Linked DNA regions of Lewinella sp. 4G2. The protein of the gene in region 2 interacts with the protein of the main gene of each other region in a pairwise test. Links are inferred from orthologs where the notes say so. Each region holds a gene or a part of one and is shown on either strand. Other genes may lie near its edges.

Region 1 (3,086 bases), 3.3 Mb from region 2 along the record:
ATCCGCCCGGTAACGGAAGCGATTGCCCCCGATCAGGTCCACCGTCAGCATGGAGTTGTTGACGATCAAATCGGCGAAGGTGGCGCCAAACAATAAATTGGCTCGGTATACCTGGTCGTAGTGCAAACCCAGGCGCAACTGCTGGCCGAAATTGGGCGATTCTTCCAGATTGATGGCCAGCCGCACCTCATCCTCGGACCCGGGGATCGGTTCAAAATCATAATCGATGTGGACGTACCGCCCCGTCGCGAAGAGGGCCACGACGTACTGGCGGAATTCATCCCACCGCAAGCGTCCGGGCAGTTTCCCGTCGAAGTAACTCAGTACCTGGCGGCGGCTCAAATCCGTATTACCCGCAATTTCCACGACGGGCGCATTCAGGAATTCCGGAACCGTCGCCGTACGGGTGGTCGGCTTTCCCCGTTGCCGCGCGGCCAAGGTCTTGAGGGTATCCAGTTGGGCGCGGGCGGCGACGCGGCCGGCTTCGATGAGCTCATCCACCGCATCAAAACTGAGCTGGCTGAAGTCACCCAACTCCGGCTTGATGTCGATGTCGGTAATCTCGTATTGCTCGACGTTGCGCTTGTTGGCCTGGAAAAAGGCAATCTGTAATAGGAGCTTATCGAGTGAGTTGATATCCTCCGCCCGGTACGGGTCTTGCTCCACGGTGATGCCGATGACGAAGTCCATTCCCTTTTTCTTCACCTCTTCCGCGGGGTAATTGTTACTGACGCCACCGTCCGTCATCACGTGGCCGTTCATCCGGTGGGGACTCAGCACGCCGGGCAGGGCGGCGCTGGCGCGCATAGCGTTGGCGAGTAACCCGTCCTCCAGTACGATGGCCTCGCCGGATTCGATATCCGTCCCAATACACAGAAAAGGCGTGGGCAATTGGCTGAAATCACGAATGCCATGTACGCCGGCCGTCCAGTGGGTAAACAGATCCTTAATCCGCTGCCCGTCCGATAGCGCGGCGGGCAATTGCAGGGCGAAGTTCTTCAGGCTGAGGTTCAGCAGGTAGTGTTCGTTGTAGAGCTTTTCGTAGATCGTCCGGTTTTCCCGGGCGATGGCGTCCTGCAATTCCGCCATGATGTCGGTCTCCCGCAGCATTTGTTCCAGGGTATCCGCGCTGTAGCCGGCGGCGTAAAGTCCACCGACGATGGAGCCCATGCTCGTTCCCCCGATGTAATCTACCCGCACCCCGGCCTCCTCCAGCACCTGGAGGGCACCGATGTGGGCGTAGCCACGGGCTCCGCCACCGGAGAGGACGAGGCCTACTTTCAAGTCCTCCTGCGCCTGCGTGAACGGCAAACAAACACCTAACAAAGTCACAATTAGCCCGTACAGTCTTAGCCTCATATTCCCATCCGTTTACGCATGGTTTCGTAGAGCAGGATACCCGCCGCTACCCCGACGTTGAAACTGTTGAGTTGGCCGGCCTGGGGAATGCGGAAGCGGACGTCCGCCGCCCGGCCCACACCTTCGGAAATGCCTTCGCCTTCGGCACCCATCACAATGCAGAGGGGTTCGGTGAGCTGGAGTTCGTGGAGGTAGGCCTCCGCCTGGAGGTCCGACGCAACCACCTGGATGCCACTGTTTTTCAACAACGCGACGGTGTTGACGAGGCTTTTCTCCCGGCAGACGGGGATACGGAGCAAGGCGCCAGCGCTACTCTTCACGGCGTCCGCCGTCAGGCCCGCGCTGTTCTTTTGGGGGATGATGATCCCGTGGGCGCCACACACTTCCGCCGAGCGGGCAATGGCACCGAGGTTGCGGACGTCCGTTACGCCGTCCAGCAACAGCAGGAGTGGCGTCTCTCCCTGTTCGTAGAGCATCGGGATGAGGTCCTCCGTCTTCTGGTAGGCCGCCGCGGCGAGTTGGGCAATGACGCCCTGGTGGTTGCCCCGCGTCATCCGGCCCAACTTCGCGCTGGGGATGACCGTGAAGGGTACCTCCATCATTTTACACAGCTTCCTTAGTTCCTTTTCGAACTCACCCCGCGTACCCTGCTGCAAGAACACCTTATCCACCGGGGCGCCCGAATTGAGGGCTTCCAGCACGGGGTGGCGGCCGTAAATGATGTCCTCTCTTTCCTTCTTCATTGCCATGGCCGCTCGGTGCTTTAGCCCACGAAGGTAGCTACTCCGGCTTACGCGCGATGGATGCGTACAGGCCAATTAGCACAAACACAACGAGGGCCACGCTCAGCCGCAGCAGGGTTTGCTCCGTCGATACGCCAGCGCTTACGGGAGTGGACGTTTCGTCGGCTAAACCTTCCCCCGTCGGAGCGACGTAGCTGCCGGCGGATACGGGCGCTGCCGCAGGTGCAAAGCGAGGTTGCAAGCGAACGGGACCGGCACCATTCAAATCAACCGTTCGTTTACCCTCCGTAGCTCCATCTTCCCAACGGACAAACCGAAAACCGGGATCGGCAATGGGTTCCACCGTAATGGGTATCCGCGAAAAATAGGATCCTACGTATGTTTCATCGGCCAGCGAAATATTTTCGTTGAGGACTACCGTCCCCCCTTCCCCAACCTTGATAGTTACTTCCCGGTCCGGGCCACCCCCGAATTTATTACGGAAGTGCTCCCGCACGAAGGCCGGTCGCTGCCGGGCAAATTCCCGCAAGCGCTCCACGTGGATGGGCCAGTACTTTTCGTCGATCCCCCACCGCTCGGATTGGCGGGCAATCTCCGGCCCTACGCCGGCCACGTGGCCATCGATGGCGGCCAGGACGGCGTCGGGGCGAAAGTCCGTCTGCAGGTAGTCCAACATTCGGTTGACGAAGGTGGCCCGGTACCCGTCGTTCTCCAGTAAGTTGCGTTGGAGGCGGGTTACCCAGGGCGGGTTGGGCCAGGCGGGGCCATCCGCCGCCGTGAGGAGGTCCAGGGTATTGCGGGTGTAAGCCGTCGGGTCGTGCAGGCCAAAACCCTGGTCGACGTCGTACAGGATCCAGCGGTAGCGAGAGTTGGGGTCGGTCCGGTCCCGCCAGTACCGCAGGTTGCCCCCCGCTTCCTGGTTATCGAAATAGATCTGGGCAATCTGCAAACGTTGGAAGTTATCCACGTCCATCCGCCGCCGGA
Region 2 (3,222 bases):
GAGTACGACGCTTGCGCTTGCGTTGCTTCGAGATCCGGGACTTAGGATGTGCCATGGCGAATTGTATTTATGTAGTAAGTAGTTTCTTGTTAGCTTAAATCTTTGAGTACATCCCAGGGGCTGGGTTTGTCCGTATCGCCATCCTCCTTAACGTCACCGTCGGAAGCATATTCGATACTGTCGTCGATCCGGTCCAGCATTTCCTCATCGCAGGGGAAGGGAGCTGAACCCTCACGGCAGTCAAAAGTCCTGATCATAGGGATGGCCAGCAGGATCAATTCGTACGCGTAGGGTGCCGCATTGAACAGACTGGTATCCGGATCAAGGTATATGAGGTTAGCCTCATCCTCCATCTCGTCGGCGCCGGAGGTAAATTTCGCGATGAGCGATTCTTTTCCGGCGATCGGAAGATCAATATCTGCCATGCAACGGTCGCAAGTGGTTGCGATCGTACCGGCAAAATCGAAGGTTAACGTCATTTCGCGGGTCCTCCGGTCAACGGTAAGTTCCAACTTAATGTCGGCCCGTGTGACAGGAGCATCCTTGAACGACGCGAAAAAGGCATCGTCGGCCACCAACTCGTAAGTGTACAGGCCCTGGCCAAGTCCCCGAAGTGGAAAAATGAATGGTGCTTGTGCGGACATAACTAGCTGATTGCTTGTGCCTTGATTAAAGGTCTAATCCCCAAACTGCGTACCCGTTGGTACACTGGGTGTTTCAAAGTGGGCGCAAAGATAAGTGTTTAATTGGAAACTACCTCCAACACTTCGTAGGATGATCAAATATTATTTGCCCGCCCAACCGCTGAGAATGTTCATCAGGAATTTGGCTTTAATTAAGCCGAAGCATTGATCATACCTGGCGCTGCAGTTCCCGGTAGGCGGCGCCGAGATTATTAATGACATCTTCTGCAATCAGAAATTGCTGGGTGCCATCCTCCGCCGCCAGATCACCCGCCAGACCGTGAAGGTAGACACCCAGCAGACAGGCGGATTTCGAATCGTAGCCCTGGGCCAGCAGACCCGTCAACAATCCGGTCAGCACGTCTCCCGTACCGGCCGTCCCCATGCCGGGGTTACCGGTCGGGTTGGCGTAGATCTTTCCTTCCGGGGTGGCGATGGTGGTGTAGCCGGTCTTGAGCACGATGTAGATTCCCCAGTGCACTGCCATCTCCCGTTGCACCTGCCACCGGGCAAAACTATCCGTAGTATCGCCAAACAAGCGTTGGAATTCTTTGGGGTGGGGCGTCAGGATGGAACCCTTCGGGACTTCATCGAATAACTCCTGATGCTGCCCCAGAATATTAAGGGCATCTGCGTCGAGCACCATGGGACGGTCGTACCGCTTCAGCAAATTGCTCAGGAGTTTAACCGTGAGGTTCTTGGTGCCCAAGCCCGGGCCGATACCAATGGTGGCGTATGGATTGACGTCGCCCACCTCCGTCGCGTGGTAACGGTGAGCATCAACGGTACACATGGCCTCGGGGAAAGCGATCTGCATGATCTCGTACCCACTGCGGGGAACGTGCGCCGTCACCAAACCCGCCCCGGAACGGAGGACAGCCCGGGCCGCCAGCACCGCCGCGCCCATCTTGCCAAAGGATCCGGCTACCAACAGCGCGTGCCCGAAGGTGCCCTTATGGTCATTGGCGCGGCGCGGCTTGATTAACCTGCTGACGGTAGCCGCGTCGAGCAACACATCCGGCGCGGAATATCCTTCCGGGCGTAGGTGTCGGACGGCCGCCGGCCCGTGCAGCGCAAAGGGCACGATCGTCACCTCACCGAAGAAGGGGGCGTTCTCCGGTGCGAACAAAGCTGCTTTCGGGTACCCGAGGGATAGCGTCCGGTCCGCCTGCATGATGGTACCAGTCGAAGGCTCGTCCGCCAGCATTCCACTGGGGAGGTCTAAAGCAATGCGGGTAAGGCCTTCTACCTGACTATAGAACTTTACGACCTGTTCCAGGAAGCCGGATAGCGGCCTGGAAAGGCCCGTACCCAGCAGCGCGTCAATAAGGATCACGCCGGGAGCGGGAGTGGGCAGCTTGTGGTGTTCCTCCAACAAATTAATCGGGAAACCCTGCTGCCGGGCCCGCGTCAGATTGGTGTTGTTATCCGGACTACGGGACCCACCTAATACCAGGACGTGCACTTTGAAATTGAGTCCAGCCAGCATGCGCGCTACCGCCAAACCGTCTCCGCCATTGTTGCCGTTGCCGCAAAGGATGAGCACCGGGCCATCCTTCGGCCGGTACAGTTTGATGAATGCGTTCGTAAAGGCTTTAGAAGCCCGTTCCATCAACTCGAGGCTGCTGATTCCTTCCGTATGGACGGTCAGTTCGTCGAGGGAGCGCAACTCCGGTGAAGAAAGAATTTGCACGGGCTCGGCGTTTGGTGGAGGGGGTAGGAATAGGTTAGGCCAACCGGAGGAGCTTACTGTTTTGGACCCACGGTATCGAGCTCCGCGTCTTTTCGGTCCTGACGCAGCACCTTACGGCGGCTCTTGAAAGGAACGTAGCGGTAGGGGCGTTCCTGCAGGTCGCTGAAGAGGGTGTCAGCCTCAAGCGTAGCTGAATTTAGGCGGTTGTAGATCTCGTCATCCGTCAGCAGCTTGCCAAGGGTGCCTTCGCCGTTCTTCACGTCTTCCATCACGTCGGCGACGCCTTCGATGGCGCCGTTAGCACGCGTGAGGGTTCCCCGCAGCTCGGTGACGGCACCGTTGATCTCCGTCATCGTTTGCTCGAGTTCAAGTTGGTTGAGCTTGGAGCTCACGCCGTTGGCGTTGTCGATGATGCCGGCGAGCGCTTCCTGTTTGTTAGCCAGGGTAGTGCTGATCTCGGCGAGGTTATCCATCGTCGTATTGATCTCTCCGGCATTTGCGCTGAGGATGCGATCGAGGCGGGCGGTGGTGCCTTTCAGGTTCTGCATCACTACGGCGAGGTCATTCGTACTCCGGGCGATGGGGTTGTCGCTTTCTTCGTCGAAGAGTGTATACTGCAGACTATCAATGGTTTGGGACAGTTGACCTTTAAAGTCGCCCAGTGGGTCTTCCCCGTCTTCGGTGCCAAGGAAGCCGGCCAAGATGCTCCGCGTGGCACCTTCCAGGGTAGCCCCGTCCGGTGCACAGTCTCCCTCGCCGAAGCAGGGTTGGGCGTAGGTGAGGTCAATGGCTTTTTCCCCCAGCAGGCTGATGCTGATGATATAGGCCTTAGTGCCCTTGGGAATG

The links.
Region 1: the proteins of A3850_RS16605 (region 2) and rlmB interact in binary tests that used the Escherichia coli proteins (3 or more experiments, as listed by UniProt). The link is inferred for Lewinella sp. 4G2 from one-to-one orthologs.

What each region holds. Positions count from the first base shown.
Region 1 is NZ_LVWJ02000014.1:753,702-756,787, forward strand. Bases 233-2,992 are described here. They hold rlmB (23S rRNA (guanosine(2251)-2'-O)-methyltransferase RlmB), read right to left. Parts: upstream 2,109-2,992; coding sequence 1,356-2,108; downstream 233-1,355. Other genes in these bases: A3850_RS04535 (patatin-like phospholipase family protein), read right to left, coding at 233-1,359; A3850_RS04545 (CotH kinase family protein), read right to left, coding at 2,140-2,992. Outside these bases: more of A3850_RS04535, read right to left, coding at 1-232; more of A3850_RS04545, read right to left, coding at 2,993-3,086. UniProt on the Escherichia coli protein: Specifically methylates the ribose of guanosine 2251 in 23S rRNA.
Region 2 is NZ_LVWJ02000014.1:4,058,415-4,061,636, reverse strand. Bases 115-3,010 are described here. They hold A3850_RS16605 (bifunctional ADP-dependent NAD(P)H-hydrate dehydratase/NAD(P)H-hydrate epimerase), read right to left. Parts: upstream 2,377-3,010; coding sequence 853-2,376; downstream 115-852. Other genes in these bases: A3850_RS16600 (MlaD family protein), read right to left, coding at 2,430-3,010; A3850_RS16610 (DUF177 domain-containing protein), read right to left, coding at 115-644. Also shown: rpmF (50S ribosomal protein L32), read right to left, coding at 1-55; more of A3850_RS16610, read right to left, coding at 90-114; more of A3850_RS16600, read right to left, coding at 3,011-3,222. UniProt on the Escherichia coli protein: Bifunctional enzyme that catalyzes the epimerization of the S- and R-forms of NAD(P)HX and the dehydration of the S-form of NAD(P)HX at the expense of ADP, which is converted to AMP.